2 regions of the Alteromonas sp. McT4-15 genome follow, and region 2 is predicted to be linked to the other one. Evidence: predicted binding sites of a transcription regulator. Region 2 holds the regulator's gene; the other holds the start of a gene.
What was found. Region 2 encodes FliA, which starts transcription of late flagellar genes. Its sites were predicted from a motif close to CTAAAGNTNNNNNNNNNNNNGCCGATA; they were not measured.
Positions count from the first base shown of each region.

Region 1: a site for FliA is predicted at 5,154-5,180, ahead of LHL20_RS07415 (HAMP domain-containing methyl-accepting chemotaxis protein). Genes of this name have one in related genera too.

Region 1 is NZ_JAJALG010000007.1:11,954-21,015, forward strand. Features, by position in the region: gene lysC (lysine-sensitive aspartokinase 3) at 1-1,204, shown strand, start outside; gene LHL20_RS07410 (diguanylate cyclase) at 1,282-2,862, opposite strand; gene LHL20_RS07415 (HAMP domain-containing methyl-accepting chemotaxis protein) at 2,984-5,008, opposite strand; gene LHL20_RS07420 (symmetrical bis(5'-nucleosyl)-tetraphosphatase) at 5,282-6,109, opposite strand; gene apaG (Co2+/Mg2+ efflux protein ApaG) at 6,121-6,495, opposite strand; gene rsmA (16S rRNA (adenine(1518)-N(6)/adenine(1519)-N(6))-dimethyltransferase RsmA) at 6,503-7,330, opposite strand; gene pdxA (4-hydroxythreonine-4-phosphate dehydrogenase PdxA) at 7,327-8,313, opposite strand; gene surA (peptidylprolyl isomerase SurA) at 8,328-9,062, opposite strand, start outside.
Region 2 is NZ_JAJALG010000003.1:48,479-57,540, reverse strand. Features, by position in the region: gene flhA (flagellar biosynthesis protein FlhA) at 1-1,331, shown strand, start outside; gene flhF (flagellar biosynthesis protein FlhF) at 1,361-2,761, shown strand; gene LHL20_RS03510 (MinD/ParA family protein) at 2,767-3,633, shown strand; gene LHL20_RS03505 (RNA polymerase sigma factor FliA) at 3,630-4,361, shown strand; gene cheY (chemotaxis response regulator CheY) at 4,398-4,781, shown strand; gene LHL20_RS03495 (protein phosphatase CheZ) at 4,816-5,571, shown strand; gene LHL20_RS03490 (chemotaxis protein CheA) at 5,584-7,821, shown strand; gene LHL20_RS03485 (protein-glutamate methylesterase/protein-glutamine glutaminase) at 7,848-8,978, shown strand; gene LHL20_RS03480 (ParA family protein) at 9,004-9,062, shown strand, end outside.

The sequences.
Region 1 (9,062 bases), on a different contig from region 2:
CGTCAGTCTTGCGCATACACCAATGACGCAACAACAAATTGAGGAAACGTGCCAAGCAATCATCGATATTGAGTTAGCTATCCTCAATAAATTGAGTGACAAAGAGAGCATTGAGCCTAAGCTCAATGACTTGCTTGATGAAATGCGTAGCCTCGCGTTTCACGAAGAAATCTTACATCGTGATGACTTAAAAGATCAGCTATTGTCGATGGGCGAGAGAATGTCGTCGCTAATGTTTTCATCGGTACTTGCCGAAGAGGGCGTCAAAACTATGAATTTTGACGTGCGTAAAGTACTGCGCACTGACAGTGAATTTGGCGAAGGCGCCCCACAAATTGAAGAAATTGAAAAGCTTGCTAAACAGCTGCTTGCACCTGAATTAGAAAGTGCCATTGTAGTTACACAAGGATTTGTTGGCGCTGATGAAGAAGGCAGAACAACCACATTAGGGCGCGGTGGTTCAGACTTTACCGCGGCACTGTTGGCTGAAGCACTTGATGCTGAGTCTTGTGAAATTTGGACAGACGTAATAGGTGTGTATACCACCGATCCGAGAATTACCTCTGCTGCACGTCCATTACCTGAGTTAAGCTTTGAAGAAGCCGCAGAAATGGCTACGTTTGGTGCAAAAGTACTACACCCCGCTACTATGGAGCCTGCGCTTCGCAAAGATATTAAAGTTTTCGTTGGTTCGAGCAAAGAGGCTGAAAAGGGCGGCACATGGATTGTTCGCGACTGTGAGCATGAACCCGCTTATCGCGCAATCACCCGTCGCAAAGAGCAGGTAATGGTGACGGTTAAAACGCCAAAAATGATGTATGCACAGGGTTTCTTGCAGCAGGTGTTTGCGATTATCGCAAAGCACAAATTGAGCGTAGACTTGGTAACCACTTCTGAAATATCGGTGTCGTTCACGCTAGATAACCCGGCTAATTCAGTTGCACAGCGGTTGAATAAAGAGACTATCGCAGAGCTTGAAACAATATGTGATGTGAAAGTTGAAAAGGGGTATGACTTAGTTACTGTCGTAGGTAATAACATGCAAACGGCTGCTGGTGTATCGAGTAAAATCTTATCTGCGGTGTCTGATTTCAATTTGCGTATGATTTGCTTTGGCGCAAACCCGCATAACCTGTCATTTCTGGTTAACGAAACAGATAGTGAAGACGTTGTAAGAAAGTTGCATAAAGCGCTTTTTGAATAGACCTACTTTATTGTTTTATTGAAAACGGCCAACCAATGTTGGCCGTTTTTTTATGCTTTGTAGCGTGCTCTGGTGTGCTAGGCACTGCACACCGTGTTTCTCCCCTTGGCTTTTGCTTGATAGAGTGCGCGGTCAGCATCGGCAAATAGTTCACTCTCGTTTAGTTGCTCGCCCGGGGCTTTAGCGGCAACGCCTACTGAGATAGTAATATAGTCAGAAATAGGAGACTTATCATGCGCATAATTAATATTCTCTACGTGTTTGCGAATATTGTCCGCGACGGTTTTGGCATCATTTAAGTTGGTGTTTTGCAATATAACGGTGAACTCTTCTCCTCCAAACCTAAACGCATGGTCGGTAGCCTCATGAAGTGACTGTTTAATACTTGAAGCAACTAGCTTCAGTGCTTCGTCTCCTTTTGCATGTCCGTAATAATCGTTGAACAGTTTAAAGTAGTCGATATCAATCACTAAAAGGCTAAGGGCGTTGTTCGTTGTGCTTGAACTATCTGCTAGTGTGGCTAGCCACTCGTCAAAGTAGCGCCTATTAGAAAGTCCTGTTAATGCATCTGTACGGCTTAACCCTTCGAGTATTTGATTTTTTTCATAAACCGCGTTTTGTTGTTTTTCAATAAGTGAGAGCAGGTTATTCAATCGGGTGCCGAGTTGATGTACTTCGTTGTCACCATCTGGTTTACAGCGAAGCGAGAAGTCTTGCTCGTCTTGGGCACGCTGAACCAGACTCAGCAATTCATAGACGGGGTTGATGAGTTTTCTATTAATAAAGCCGTAGAACACAATCAAAGATAGCACCGACACAAGTGCTCCTCCTAATAGGCTTCCATCTACAATTACGTGTTTATCCGGCCCCTTGGGACGGGCGATTGATATAGCGAATAGTGTTTGCCCTTGTTGTGATTCGAAACGCACGTATAGACGAGGCAGTGTTGCCGTGCCAGTTGGTGTTGAAATACCATCTACATTTAGCGCATCGAAGGAAGTACTTTGCGAAATAGCCTGTGGTGCTAGTGAATCAATAGCATGAAAGGTAATGTCACCAGTAATATTAGGCGTGATCTTTTCAATGAAACCTTGGTCAATTCGTTGTAAAACAACAGCGGTTCCATTGGAGTCACCCTGTTCATCGGAAGGAAGTATTTTACTTGCGATAAGTGCCACAGGGGTATCTCTAAACATTGAAAACACAGTATGAACCGTGCTCTGTCGTTCAACAGCGTCGAAAATGCCACTTGTAGTGACGGCCTGACTAATCTCATCAAGGGTAAGAGTGGATTGAAACACCTCAGCAGCAACGACATTATTTTGCTTGTCAAAGAAAAGCCATCCATCAATGCCTAACGTGGTATAGCTGGTAGGTAAAAAGTAGGTCTTCGCTAGCCAGTTCACATCTTTTGTCGCAATGGCGTTATACGTAGAGTCCCACACGGCATTGTCGTACACCAAGTTTTCAAGTGCCCTAAGTTCTTGCTGAACTTCTGATGCAACCCGCTGCAGCTCATAAAAGTCGTGTTTCTCAGAAAGGGCTTTTAGCTGTGGGTAAGTCACAAATGCGCGTATACACAATTGCACAGCAACAAAGGTAGTGATCACAATGACTACCCCAAAAACTAATTGAGAACGAAGCGACCGAGTACTCAAAATATCCCCCTCGACAAACACTTCTTACAGTATAGCCAACCTATTAGGTTTCGCCGGGGAACAAAAAAGGGCTCCTTGCGGAGCCCTTTCATTACATACTTTTTATCGAGTTTACGGGTATTTACACCTTAAACTGACGAATTGATTGTTGCAGTTCTTCCGCTAATCTTGCCACTTCGTGGCTAGACTCAGACGTTTGTTGTGCACCAGCGGTAGTCTCTTCTGCAATGCCTACTATAGTTTCAAGCTTCTCACTGATTTCTTGCGATACCGTATTTTGTTCACGGGCCGACTGCTCAATTTGAGAACTTACATCGTGCGCTTTATGCACCGCATCAGAAATAATGTCCAGAGCCTGTGTTGCACGTTCAGTTTGCGCCACACAGGCTGCGGTTTGCTCTTTACCTTGATTCATAACCGCAACAGCGCGTTCAGCGCCAGCTTGTAGAACCTCAATCATGGCGTTGATTTCTTGGGTAGATTCTTGAGTACGGCTTGCAAGGGTTCTTACCTCGTCAGCTACAACCGCAAAACCACGACCTTGCTCACCAGCACGCGCCGCCTCAATTGCTGCGTTAAGTGCAAGTAAGTTAGTTTGGTCTGCAACACCGCGAATAACGTCAAGAATGCCGCCTATACTTGCGCTATCTTGATGAAGCTTATTAATAACGTCTGCTGCGTCTTGAACGTCTTTAGCCAAAATTTCGATAGTATTTTTGTTTTCTATTGAAATTTGTCTGACATTTTCTGCCTCGGCATCCGCATGACGGATTTGACTAAGCGTATCTTCTGCATTTTGCACCACAAGTTGTGACGTGGAGTGCATTTCTGTTGTTGCTGTGGCCACTTGTCCAATTTGCGACTTTTGGTCTTGGATTGAATGCGTAGTTTGCGCGGTCACTGCTGAGGTTTGCTCTGATGCGGCAGCAAGCTGCTCTGCACGCACGTTAATAGCAGTGATCAACTCTTTCAAGTTACCAATTAGCTTATTACAGTTTCTGGCCAGCAGTCCAAACTCGTCTTGTGCTGAATCATCAAGGCGATGTGTTAAATCTCCAGACGATGCTACTGTCAGTAACTCATTAACGCGATAAAGCGGGCGAGTAATCGCGCGTACTGTTACAAACCCAATAAATGCAGCAATGGCAATTGAGAAAAGTACCACTAGCACAACAATGGTGTTACCTGTCGTGATGGTGCCGTTTACCTGTTCTTCTATATCGCTGGCCTTTCTGTCGGCTTCTGTTAACAGTTTTTCTAGCTCAATAATGCCCTGAGCGATATTCGCATCAGATGCGTTAAGCGCTTTTTCCGCATCATTTCGGCGCTCTAAGCGATCTACATGTAGCTGAACTACGCCATCACTTGCTTTAATCGCATTTACTGCACCGTTAACTAAATCGTTAATTTCATCCAGTGTTCCTGAGTCATCGCGGCCACCAGCGGTTTCAACCATTTCGCTTAGCTGGGTAACCACTTTTTCAACAACAAGGTCAACTTCATTACCCAAAGTTTGAGAGCGCACTATCGTTTGCGTTTTTACGTATTCGTTAGATACCGTAAGTAGGGATAACAGTGAAGACTCTAATTGACTGCCTACTTCGGCTGCTCTACGTAGACTAGCGTTGCTTTGAACAGCATCTAAGTCAGAAAAATCAAGAAGATATGTTGAAGCGTCATCTGCGTTATCTTCAGCGTCGCCTAAGCGGTCTTGAATTGTATTGCGAAGTCCCAAGTACTTTTCATGATTCTTATACATTTCTTCGACGTTTACGGTATACGCATCAAAAGATTGTCGAACTGAATTCAGCGTACTCTTTAACTGTGGTTGGTCATCGACAGCAAGGGCAAGTTTCTTGTACTCACTATCAAAGCTCTCTTTTGCGGCGTTAAACGAAGTGCGTTTTTTCTCAAGTCCATTGAGCTCTTCTTCAATATAACTCTCAAAAGTTAGCCGACCCATGTTCAGAAAGCTGGCTTTCAACGCGTTACTACCTGCAACGGTTGGAAGAGCGACATCGTTGACCTCTTCGGTCGCAGAGCCTATTGAATTGAGGTTATAAAGCGAAACAACACTGATTACGATCAGAAGTGCGCTGATCGCTACAAATCCCCCGATTACGCGCGTGGCTACGGTTATTTTCATCGGAACTCCTGGATGAGTGCATTTTTGTTCTTATCACTAACGATATTACCCCTCAACCTTATTAAAATACACCCAAATCAACACGAATGTGATTGTACTTTAGGGTGAAGGTTTAATACATCATCGTTACTATCACAAATAATTGTATCGGCTTCAGGGACTTAATGTTTACTTTATTTATGCTATTTGCACATAAATAGTTACTGGTTGTACCAGTTTAGGTCAAGTTTTTACTGTTCGTAAGCAAGTTTGCTTACTAAATGAAGCGTACGCTCATGCCGAAACGCTAATTACCTCATTTCTACCAAGCTCTAACATTGTCATGGATTGGCCCCATACATAACCGGTATCTAGACCAATAAATTGCGGGTTATTGGTTTGTCCTGCCAGCGCGGCCCAATGCCCAAAAACGACCTTTTCATTGTGGCGCAAATGCGTATTTTTATGTTCGAACCATGGAAGTAAGGTGCTGCTTGTACTATGCATTATGGCACTGGGATGTGCTTTGTTATCGAAATCTAGCGTCGAATTTTTGTGAACGAAACGCATTCTTGTGCAGGCGTTTACGATAAACCGCAGGCGTTCGCTACCTGTTAATTCCTCTGACCATTTATCAGGCTTGTTGCCGTACATTTCTGTTAGAAAGGTAGCGTATTGCGGGCGCTTGAGTACATCACTCACTTCGTCACTTAACGCAAGTAGCTTGTGCGTTGACCACATAGGATATAAGCCTGCATGAACGATGACTGTGTTGTTTGCTACTTTTTGGGCAAGAGGAAAGTGACGTAACCAATCCACAAGTTCCGGCAAATCTGGAGCACTGAGTAGCGGCGCGAGCTTATCCGATTTTTTCGCTTTGCGTATGTTATTTACAACGGCAAGTAAATGGAGGTCGTGATTCCCTAAAACACTGGAAAAACTGTTACCAAGAGATTTAAGAAAGCGCAATGTACTTAGAGAGTCTTCACCTCTAGCCACTAAATCGCCCACTGCGAAGAGTGAATCGGCATTGGGGTCAAAGCGCGCTTTATCCAGCACGCGACGCAGACCATCATAACAACCTTGAATATCACCAATGACGTACGTGTTGCCTTGCGACATGCGAAGCTACCTTAATGGAGAATACTGGGAATGGCTAAACGGAATACTGAAATTGGCACGCGGAAACGCTCGCCGTTTTCACGTTCCATTTCATAGTAGCCTTCCATATTTCCAACGGGTGTGTCAATGACCGCGCCACTGGTGTAATCAAAACTTTCACCTGCCTTTAATATCGGCTGTTTTCCAACAACACCGACCCCTTCCACTTCAGAGGTTTTACCGTTTGCGTCGGTTATACGCCAATAACGATTAATCAATTGAACTGTCTCGTTACTCTTATTCTCTATTGTGATGTGATAGGCAAACGCGTATTGCTTGGCGTCAGAAGGGAGGTGGTCAGGAAGGTGGCGAGTTTTCACTCGCACCTGAATATCGAGTTCTTCCATAGATGCCTTACTGCTCTTGCTGGCTCTCTTTAGCTGAAACTGCATTGGCAAGTGTGGCGAAATTGCCAAGAGACAGCACTTCTGCCCGACATGTTGGGTCGATACCTAATGCGCTTATTTCTTCTTCACTCAAGCAATCTTTCAAAGAGTTACGAATGGTTTTTCGGCGTTGGTTAAAGGCTTGTGCACAGACACGCTCAAGCGTATTTACCGAAACAACATCAACGGGTGGTGCACTGTGGGGAACTAATTTTACTACTGCCGAGTCTACCTTTGGTGCAGGCTTGAAAGCACCTGGCGGCACGTTAAGTACAGGAATGACATGACAGTAATATTGTGCCATAACCGATAAACGGCCATAGTTCTTTGAACCGGGCCCAGCAGCCAATCTATTCACCACTTCTTTTTGCAGCATAAAGTGCATGTCTTCAATACTGCTGGCGTGATCGAATAAATGAAACATTAAAGGCGTTGAGATGTTGTACGGCAAGTTACCAATCACGCGAAGCTTTTTGTCCTTAATCGGCATTTCTTTTAATAAGGCCGAAAAGTCCATTGTCATGGCATCTTGTTCAATAACGGTTAGCTTGTCACCATTGAAAGGGTGATGGCGCAACCGCTTAGCTAAGTCTCGGTCCAGTTCGATAACCGTTAAGGCGTCAACCTCTTCACATACCGGATCGGTTAGTGCACCAAGACCTGGGCCAATCTCGACTAAGTTTTGTTCGTTTTTGGGGCCAATTGCGGCAACAATTTTTCCAATCACATATTCATCGTGAAGAAAGTTTTGGCCAAATCGTTTTCTGGCCGTATGGCCTAAATGTGTTTTACTCATTGTTGATGTTGTGCAAGCTCAATGGCTTTTTCCAATGCTTTTCTAAAACTTCCAGCGTCAGCTTCTCCTGTACCTGCAAGGTCAAGGGCGGTGCCGTGATCTACTGAGGTACGAATGAAAGGCAAACCTAGAGTGATATTTACTGATGCGCCGAAGCCTTTGTATTTTAATACAGGTAGGCCTTGGTCGTGGTACATAGCCAGTACAACATCAGCATTTTCTAAATACTTCGGCTGAAAAATGGTATCGGCTGGCAAAGGCCCGGTAATATTCAAACCTTCAGCGCGTAACTCTTCCAGTGCCGGTATGATGGTATGAATTTCTTCCGTTCCAATATGTCCATCTTCACCAGCGTGAGGGTTTAGTCCACATACGTAAATGTGGGGCTCTTTAATACCGAATTTAAGTTTAAGATCGGTATTAATGATGTGAATCACTTTGTGTAATCGCTCACGAGTGATCGCTTTCGCCACGTACTCTAGCGGGATATGTGTTGTCGCAAGGGCAACGTTAAGTCCTTCCGTTGCTAGCAGCATAACCACATCGATAGTGTTAGATTGATAGGCGAAGAACTCGGTATGTCCGCTAAATGATACCCCTGCCTTGTTAATTATGCCTTTATGTACAGGGCCTGTAACAACTGCGTCAAAGTCTCCATCCATATTGGCTTGGCAGGCTTGTCGCAATGTCTCGACAACGTAAAGTCCATTTTCGCTATCAAGCGTACCTGCGATAACGTCTATAGATTTATCTATCTGCTTAATAAACAACGAACCCGCAGCTTGTACTTGCGGGTTATTGGCGTCGTATTCAATAAGGGTTAGCGGTAAACCTAGCCGTTCGGCCCTTGCCCTGAGCATGTCACCGTCGGCAAACACGACAAGCTGTGCTTGCCATGTCTCTTGGGCCAGTTTAATGATTAAATCTGGCCCTATTCCAGCCGGCTCTCCCGGCGTAATTGCTATTTTAATTGGTGTACTCATGTATCACTTAATGTTTATGAATCTACAACTTCAACATATGCCGCATCGCGCATTTCGCGAAGCCAGTTTTCGGTTTCTTCGGCAAATTTACGGTTGAAGATTAACTGAGATGCTTTTTCTTCTTTGCGCTTGTCTGTTGCATCATCAACTCGACGATCGATAAGTTGAATTAAGTGCCAGCCAAACGTTGAACGAACCGGATCGCTAAACTCACCTGGCTCAAGTTGTGCCAACGCTTCTTTAAATGCCGGTGTGTAGTTCTCTGGATCTGACCAGCCTAATTCACCACCGCGCAGTGCAGAACCAGGATCTTCAGAATATTCTTTTGCCAATTCAGCAAAGTCAGACTCACCACTCTCAACTTCTTCTCTAAAGCGAATTAGCATCGATTTGGCTTTGTCTTCACTAAGAATAATAGACGGTTTTACCAAGATATGGCGTGAGTTAACTTCTTCTACCGTAATTTTTTCAATTCCACGGGTATCAAGTACTTTTAGAATGTGAAAGCCAGCGCCGCTTCGAATTGGACCAACCAATACGTCTTTGTCTTTACCCTGAATTGCTTCTGCAAATAGGGTAGGCATAGCATTGATGTTCATCCATCCCATGTCACCACCTTCAAGTGCTTCGTTACCTGAAGAAGATGCGATGGCTATTTTAGCAAAGTCTGAACCAGACTCCAAAAGTGCAATAACTTTGTCAGCGCGTTCACGTGCCGCCTGAATGTCTTCGTCTGTTGGCTCCGTTGG
Region 2 (9,062 bases):
CATCGCTACTTTTGTCAGTCGCAACCGCGATTATCGTTACTCGTGAAAACGAAACTCAGGAGATGGGCAAAGAGATACGTGGTCAACTTGGTAATAATCAAGCCTTGTATATTGCCGCTGGTGTACTTTTTGTTATGGGTATTATTCCTGGCATGCCCCACGTTGCGTTTCTTGGTTTCTCTTTTTTGATTGCAGGCTTTGCTTATTGGCAATCACAACAAGAGAAGAAAAAAGCTGCCGAGCCTAAAGTCCCTGACGTGGTTAAGGATGAAACCGTTGCGCCAGAAGTCAAAGAGCTGGGTTGGGATGATGTACAGCAAGTCGATACCATTGGGTTAGAAGTTGGCTATCGCCTTATCCCGCTTGTCGATAAGTCACAAGGTGGCGAGTTATTAACACGCATTAAAGGCGTGCGTAAGAAATTGTCGCAAGAACTTGGGTTTCTTATTCCTCCTGTACATATTCGCGATAACCTCGATTTAGAACCAAATACTTATACCATTGCCATGCTCGGCGTGACCATTGGCGACTCACTCATCAGTCACGACGAAGAGCTTGCGATTAATCCAGGGCAGGTATTCGGCAAGCTTGAAGGACGCGCAACGAAAGATCCCGCTTTTGGGCTCGATGCTGTATGGATAAAACCGAATAAGCGCGAACATGCTCAAACACTCGGTTATACCGTGGTCGATGCCGCAACGGTTGTGGCAACCCATTTAAGCCAGCTTCTTACTAATAATGCGTATCAACTATTAGGTCATGAAGAAGCTCAGCAACTTCTTGATATGTTGGCAAAACAGCATCCTAAACTGGTTGAAGGACTGGTGCCGGATATTTTACCGCTTAGTACCGTAGTTAAAGTATTGCAAACGTTGTTATTCGAAGGCGTACCAATTCGTGATATGCGCACTATTGTTCAAACCCTAAGTGAGTATGGTACGCGTAGCCAAGACCCTGATGTACTCGTGTCTGCGGTGCGTATTTCGTTGAAACGACTGATTGTTCAAGAGATTACACAAGGCGCCAAAGAGATACCTGTCATAACCTTGGCGCCAGAGTTGGAACAGATGTTGCACCAGTCTCTTCAAGCGGGCGGTGAAGATGGTGCTGGCATAGAGCCAGGACTAGCAGACAAGTTGCAAAAATCATTGCAACAAGCCAGTCAGCAGCAGGAACTCGAAGGCGAGCCTGCAGTATTGCTGACGTCAGGTATGCTAAGACCTGTGCTGTCACGCTTCTTAAAGTATTCAGTTGTTGGGCTCCACGTACTTTCGTACCAAGAAGTGCCTGATGATAAGCAGATAAAAATAGTCAGTTCGGTCGGTCAATAATCTGACACTGAGCGATTGGAGAGGTTGCAATGAAAATAAGACGTTTCTTCGGCAAAGATATGCGTGAGGCGTTAAGCCAAGTAAAAGCTGAGTTGGGTAGCGATGCGGTTATTATGTCAAACCGCAAAGTTGCTGACGGTATTGAGCTTGTTGCAGCTTACGATAAAGAGCCAGAGGCTAAGTTGTCAGTGCCAAAACCCGCCTCTAAAGCGCCCGGTCAGAAAGCTGTTCCTAGCTTAAGTGAAATCATCGGTGATGACGGCCCAGACAGTTTAAAAGCGCTACTTGAAAAGCAACATGGTTCAAGCACTCAGCCGCATAGCCAAAAAGATACCTCTGCCAATGCGCAGCATGCCAATGAAATTGCATCGCACCTTAACTTTTCTGATGACTTTATTGATGAAGTTGAAGCTGCTCAGCCTCAACCTCAATCCCGTGCGAGCCGCTATGAGCAAGCAGATGCGTTTCCTTCACATCAAGCGTCAAGCATAGATGAAACTGCGCCTAATCAATCAGACGAACTTGCACAAATCAAAGAAGAGCTCGCCTCGCTAAGAAACGTCTTGCAATATCAGGTGGCTGATTTGATGGAAGCGAAGAATAAGCGTCAAAAACCCGTTCATCAATATCTGATAACGCGTTTAACCGATATGGGCTTAAGTCACGCGCTTGCAACTCAGCTAATAAATTACACGCCTGCTCACTATAATGAGCGCGAAGCATGGGTTTACCTTCTTAACCTATTGGCTAATCGCATAAATGTAACAGGTAACGATATACTTACCGCACAAGGTGCTGTTGCATTGGTGGGTCCTACTGGAACGGGAAAAACAACCACGGTAGCAAAATTGGCTGCGCGATATGCCCAGAAGTATGGCCCAGAATCAGTGGCAATGATCACCATTGATACGTACAGAATAGCTGCGTTTGAACAACTGGCTACTTACGGAAAGATAATTGGCTGTACAGTAAGAAAAGCACAAACCAGCGAAGAGTTAGCAGATTTACTTTTCCAACTGCGTCACAAGCGTCTAGTATTGATTGATACAGCAGGGTTTAGTCAGCGAGATAGCCGTTTGATTAAACAAATTAAGCAATTTGACAATGGTCAAATGCCACAAGTGAAAAAATATTTGGTAGCGCAGGCAAATACACAATATCCTGCACTGCAGAGAATAATTAAAGCGTATGATGAAATTGAACTAAGTGGCTGTATTTTCACAAAGTTAGATGAGTGCTACTCTTTAGGAGAGGTGCTTAGTGCTGCAGTTGAGTACCAGTTACCGGTTAGTTATGTCACCGATGGGCAAAAAGTACCAGAAGACATTAAGATTGCAGAAGCAAAATCTTTGGTTTCTGCTGCTGCAAAGCTTTATAAAAAGTACGGTTTGAATCATACTAGTAGTAACAACGCCATTAAAACAGCATAAGCAGTATGATTGACGACCAAGCGAGTAGCTTAAGAAAAATGAAGCAATCAAGGTTAATCAAAGTTATTGCCGTCACCGGAGGTAAAGGTGGCGTCGGTAAAACAAATATTACACTAAACACCGCCATTGCTATGGCTAAGCAGGGTAAGCGTGTAATGGTTCTCGATGCAGACTTAGGTCTGGCTAATGTCGATGTGATGTTAGGTCTTCGCGTCGAGAAAAATCTTTCTCACGTATTATCGGGTGAATGCACGCTTGATGAAGTACTCGTCACTGGTCCGCATGGGATCAAGATTGCGCCAGCGACATCGGGTACACAGTCAATGGCAGAGTTATCACCTACTCAGCATGCGGGTTTAATTCGCGCCTTTAGTGAATTACGTTCACAAATTGATGTTCTCATCGTCGATACCGCAGCGGGTATCTCAGACATGGTATTAAGCTTTTCTAAAGCGTCACAGGATATTATGGTGGTAGTGTGCGACGAACCTACATCATTAACTGACGCTTACGCCTTAATCAAAATTTTGAATCGCGAACACGGCGTGTTTCGATTTAAAGTGGTCGCCAATATGGTACGCGATGTGCGAGAAGGGCAAGAGCTATTTAGTAAATTAAGCAAAGTAACAGGTCGATTTTTGGATGTTGCACTAGAATTAGTGGCAACTGTCCCGTTTGATGAAAATATTCGTAAAGCGGTACGCAAACAAACCGCTATCGTCGATGCCTACCCAGGTTCGCCTGCTGCCGTTGCAATTACTCAACTGGCTAATAAGGCATTGTCGTGGCCAATCCCGGCTCAGCCAGGTGGTCATTTAGAGTTTTTTATTGAACAGTTGGTTGCAGAAAAAGCAGTAGGAAATCAGCGTTGAATAGCAAGGCAGCAGCTTATCAACAACAAACCGATAAGTCGCAGTTAGTCGAACGACATGCGCCTTTGGTTAAACGTATCGCTCATCACTTGATGGCGCGTTTGCCCGCTAGTGTACTTGTTGACGATTTAATTCAATCAGGCATGATTGGTTTATTAGAAGCTGCTCGAAATTTTGACGGCTCGAAAGGTGCGAGCTTTGAAACCTTTGCGGGTATTCGTATCCGCGGTGCTATGCTAGACGAGATTCGTAAAGGCGATTGGACACCGCGGTCAGTGCATCGCAACGGTCGCGCGATAACGGAAGCCATTTCGCAAGTAGAAGGCGAGACTGGTCGCGATGCCAGAGATTCTGATATTGCTGCTAAACTCAATGTGAGTTTGCAGGACTATCATCAAATGTTGAATGAAGTAAATGCTGGTAAGTTGGTTGGCATTGAAGATTTAGGTGTGTCTGAGGACGTTATTTCGACTGAACAAAATCGGGGTAGCGACGCACCACTTGAAGACTTGATGCAAGGTGCTTTCCAAAAGGCGTTAGCCCATGCGATTACAACATTACCTGAACGAGAAGCTATCGTGCTTTCTTTATACTATGATGAAGAGCTAAACCTACGAGAAATAGGTGAAGTACTTGATGTTAGTGAATCGAGAGTAAGCCAAATTCACAGTCAGGCCATGTTAAAACTCAAATCACGAATGAAGTCGTGGCAAGCTGACGAAGAATAGATATTAATAACAATTAACCCCTCACTGGAGGCTATTTTGGATAAAAGTATGAAAATTCTCGTGGTTGACGATTTTTCTACCATGAGACGTATCATCAAAAACCTACTTAAAGACTTGGGTTTCTCCAACATCCAGGAAGCGGATGACGGAAGTACGGCGTTGCCAATGCTACAGCAAGGCGACTTTGACTTTGTCGTTACCGATTGGAATATGCCAGGTATGCAAGGAATTGACTTGCTTCGTGCTATTCGTGCCGACGATAAACTGAAGCATTTACCTGTACTAATGGTTACTGCTGAAGCCAAGAAAGAACAAATTGTTGCGGCAGCGCAAGCCGGCGTGAACGGCTATGTGGTTAAGCCTTTCACTGCAGCAACATTAAAAGAAAAATTGGATAAAATTTTCGAACGTTTAGGTTGATCCAGACGCTCACCAGAGAAACGAGGTTTACTGGATGTCATCAAATGTAAACGTTCCGATTACATTGGAAGAAGCTAGACAACTTGTCGCCTATCTTGAAGAGGGTGATAACGCTTCGGCCAGTGCACTACTTGAAGCAGCCTCAATGAAGGAAAATGTTGAGCTGTTTGCAGAAGTGGGAAAACTGACGCGTCAACTTCATGACGCGCTCAATAATTTTCAGATTGACGATCGCATTAAGAATCTTGCGACCGAAGATATGCCTGATGCACAGTCTCGTCTGACATACGTCATTGAAGAAACTGAAAAAGCTGCTAATACTACTATGGATGCAGTGGAAGCGAGCATGCCAATTGCAGAAACGCTCGCTGAGCGCATCGAGAAAGTGATGCCTGAGTGGAAAAAGCTAATGAACCGCCAAATTGAACTAGGCGAGTTCAAAGCGCTTTGTGCAGATTTAGATAATTTACTTGAAGAAAGCGCAGAGCAATCAACTAAGCTCACACAGTTACTGACAGAAGTATTGATGGCACAGGGTTATCAAGATTTAACTGGTCAGGTAATTCGCCGCGTTATCGACTTGGTAAAAGAAGTCGAGGACAGCCTAGTAAACATGTTAACCATGTTTGGCGAGCGCGACGGTTCAGAACATTCTAAACCTTCTAGCGTTAAGGCCGATAAAAATGATGGTGTACAAGCGGAAGGCCCAATTATCGACGCGGAAAACCGCGATGATGTTGTTTCTGGCCAAGATGATGTAGATGATCTTTTGTCTAGCTTAGGTTTTTAGGGGAGCGGGCGCATGTCGTTTGATGTTGACGAGGATATATTACAGGACTTTCTAGTAGAAGCTGGAGAGATACTTGAACAATTACAAGAACAGCTCGTTGATCTTGAGAACAATCCAGAAGACGCGGATTTGCTGAACGCAATTTTCCGCGGCTACCATACTGTTAAAGGCGGAGCAGGGTTTCTATCCCTGACTGAGTTGGTTGAAATATGCCACGGGGCCGAAAACGTTTTCGATGTTATGCGAAACGGGCAACGTACACTCACGCCGGAGTTAATGGATATTATTTTGCAGGCCACCGACGTGGTGGTAGAGATGTTTGAACGTGTTAAAGCGCGTGATCCTCTAGAACCTGCAGATGCACATCTTGTCGACTTGTTACACAAACTAAGTCGCCCAGAATCTCCTGACGAAAATATCTTTGGCGATACTGCACCAAGTGCAGCTCAGCCTGCAGAGTTTGAGGATGAGCCTGAACTTGTTATTGAAGAGTCAGAGCCTACATCGTCGTCAAGTGACGGTGGTGGCATTGATGAAATCACCGAAGATGAATTCGAAGCCTTGCTAGATGAACTTCATGGTTCAAGTGCTCCCGGTCAGTCTGCACCTAAGGCAGCAGCGCCAGCAAAAGCCGCTGAACCTGCACCAAGCGCAGGCGGTGATAGCGATGACATCACCGATGAAGAATTCGAAGCGCTTCTTGACGATTTACACGGTAAAGGTCAATTTGGCAGTAGCGAAGATGCAGCACCTGCATCAGCTCCTGCGCCAACAGCACCGGTATCTGCATCAAGCGATGAAGAAATTACTGACGATGAGTTTGAAGCGCTACTTGATCAATTGCATGGTTCGGGGCAAGGTCCTACCAAACAATCGTCAACGCCCGCTGAGCCAGTGGTAGATAAAGCGGCTACCGAAGCGATTAACAAAGCGAAAAGCGAAGCGCCAGCAGCACCTAAGGCTAGTCCAGCGCCGCAAAAGGCTGCAGCAGCCGCTCCTGCTCCAGCGCCTGCTGGGGCAGCGAAGAAAGAAGCACCTAAAAAAGACGATAAAAAAGCCGCACCAGCAGCACCTCCGGCTGAGACTACAGTGCGTGTTGACACCAAACGCTTAGATCAGATTATGAATATGGTCGGCGAGTTGGTATTGGTTCGAAATCGCCTTATTAGTTTGGGTATTAATAGCAATGACGAAAGTATGTCGAAAGCTATTGCTAACCTTGATGTTGTAACAGGCGACTTGCAAGGCGCGGTAATGAAAACCCGCATGCAGCCAATCAAAAAGGTATTTGGTCGATTCCCCCGCGTTGTACGCGACCTCGCTCGAAGCCTCAAGAAAGAAATTACCCTTGAGTTGGTTGGTGAAGAAACCGATCTAGATAAGAACTTGGTTGAAGCATTGGCCGATCCGTTGGTTCACTTGGTGAGAAACTCAGTGGACCATGGTATTGAAATGCCTGATGACCGCGCAGCGGCCGGTAAACCGCGCATGGGGACGGTTCAGCTGTCTGCATCACAAGAAGGCGATCACATCCTTCTTACTATCGAAGACGATGGTAAAGGTATGGATCCCGAAAAGCTTAAAGAAATTGCGATAAGCCGCGGTGTGCTTGATGCAGATGCTGCAGCTCGTATGTCAGACGTGGAAGCTTTTAATCTTATCTTTGCCCCTGGGTTCTCAACGAAAACTGAAATTAGCGATATTTCGGGCCGTGGTGTGGGTATGGATGTGGTTAAAACCAAGATTAACCAACTAAACGGTACCGTTAATATCGACTCGCAGCTTGGTAAAGGTACGCGATTAGACATCAAAGTACCGCTTACTCTAGCCATACTTCCAACATTAATGATTGTCGTAGGCAAACAAACCTTTGCGTTACCGCTTGGTGCAGTGAATGAAATCATTAACATGGACATCAAGAAAACCAATACGGTTGATGGTCAGCTGACGATGATTGTCCGCTCCAAAGCTATTCCGCTGTTCTTCCTTGGAGAATGGCTGATTCGTGGTCCTAAGAACATCGATAAAGAAAAAGGACACGTTGTTGTGGTACAGATTGGAACGCAGCAAGTCGGCTTTGTGGTTGATGCATTAATTGGTCAAGAAGAAGTGGTTATTAAGCCGTTAGATGCGCTCTTACAGGGCACGCCGGGTATGGCTGGTGCGACAATAACATCTGATGGTGGTATTGCACTTATTTTGGATATACCGAGTCTACTGAAGCGTTACGCCCGTAAGCCCATAAAGTAGGGCTGTAATAATAGGAAAAGTAATCCATGGTCTTTAAAGTCCTGGTCGTGGACGACTCTACTTTCTATCGACGTCGAGTGAAAGAAATTCTCGATGCCGATAGAGAGTTGGAAGTAGTAGGCGAAGCGAGAAATGGGCGAGATGCGCTCGAGAAGTTAGAAACCCTCACTCCAGACGTAATAACAATGGACGTGGAAATGCCGATCATGGATGGAATTTCTGCGGTAAAAGCCATTATGGAGAAGCGTCCAACTCCTATACTGATGTTTTCCTCGCTAACCCATCATGGCGCGCAAGCCACACTTGATGCGTTAGAAGCGGGGGCACTCGATTTTCTGCCAAAGAAATTTGAAGACATCGCGCAAGATCGAAAAGATGCGACACGTTTATTGTGTACAAAAGTTCGTCTTATTGCGCGACGCGGTGTTGGTCTTAAACGCCCTGTTATGCGCTCTGTAGAAACAAGACGCCTTCCAGAAAATGCGCCTAAACCGGCTTTTTTTAGAAGTTCAGGTTTGTTGTCTGGCCGTAAAGACGCGGCAAAACAGCCAACGGTGTCTTCGGTAAGGCCAAGCGGCAAGCACTATAAGTGCTTAGCAATAGGTGCATCAACTGGAGGGCCTGTCGCGTTACAGAAGGTATTGTCGCCGCTACCTGCAGACTTCCCTTATCCAATTGTCCTTGTTCAGCATATGCCGGGTACATTCACGTCTGCGTTTGCTCAGCGTTTAGATTCCAATTGCAAAATAAGTGTAAAAGAAGCCGAAACTGGCGATGTACTTAAACCGGGACACGCGTACTTAGCGCCGGGTGGCAAGCAAATGATCATTGAATCTGCCGGTGTAAACAAAACGATTACCATTGTCGAAGCCAGTGCTGCCGATAAAGTAAGTTACAAACCCAGTGTTGACTTAACGTTTAGCTCAATTGCTCGCGCTTATGGCGGTGATGTACTTGGCGTAATATTAACAGGCATGGGCGCAGACGGAAGAGAAGGCTGTCGCACGCTTAAAGGTTTAGGGGCGACCATTTGGGCGCAGGATCAAGATTCTTGTGTCGTATATGGCATGCCTCAAGCTGTGGCGGTAGAAAATATATCGTCTAAGAGTATCAATATCGACGATATAAGTAGCTGTATACAATCTGAAATGCGCTAGACAAGCGTGTAATGGAATAATAGACATGAAAGTGTGGACGGTAGCAAATCAAAAAGGCGGCGTAGGTAAAACAACCACTACGGT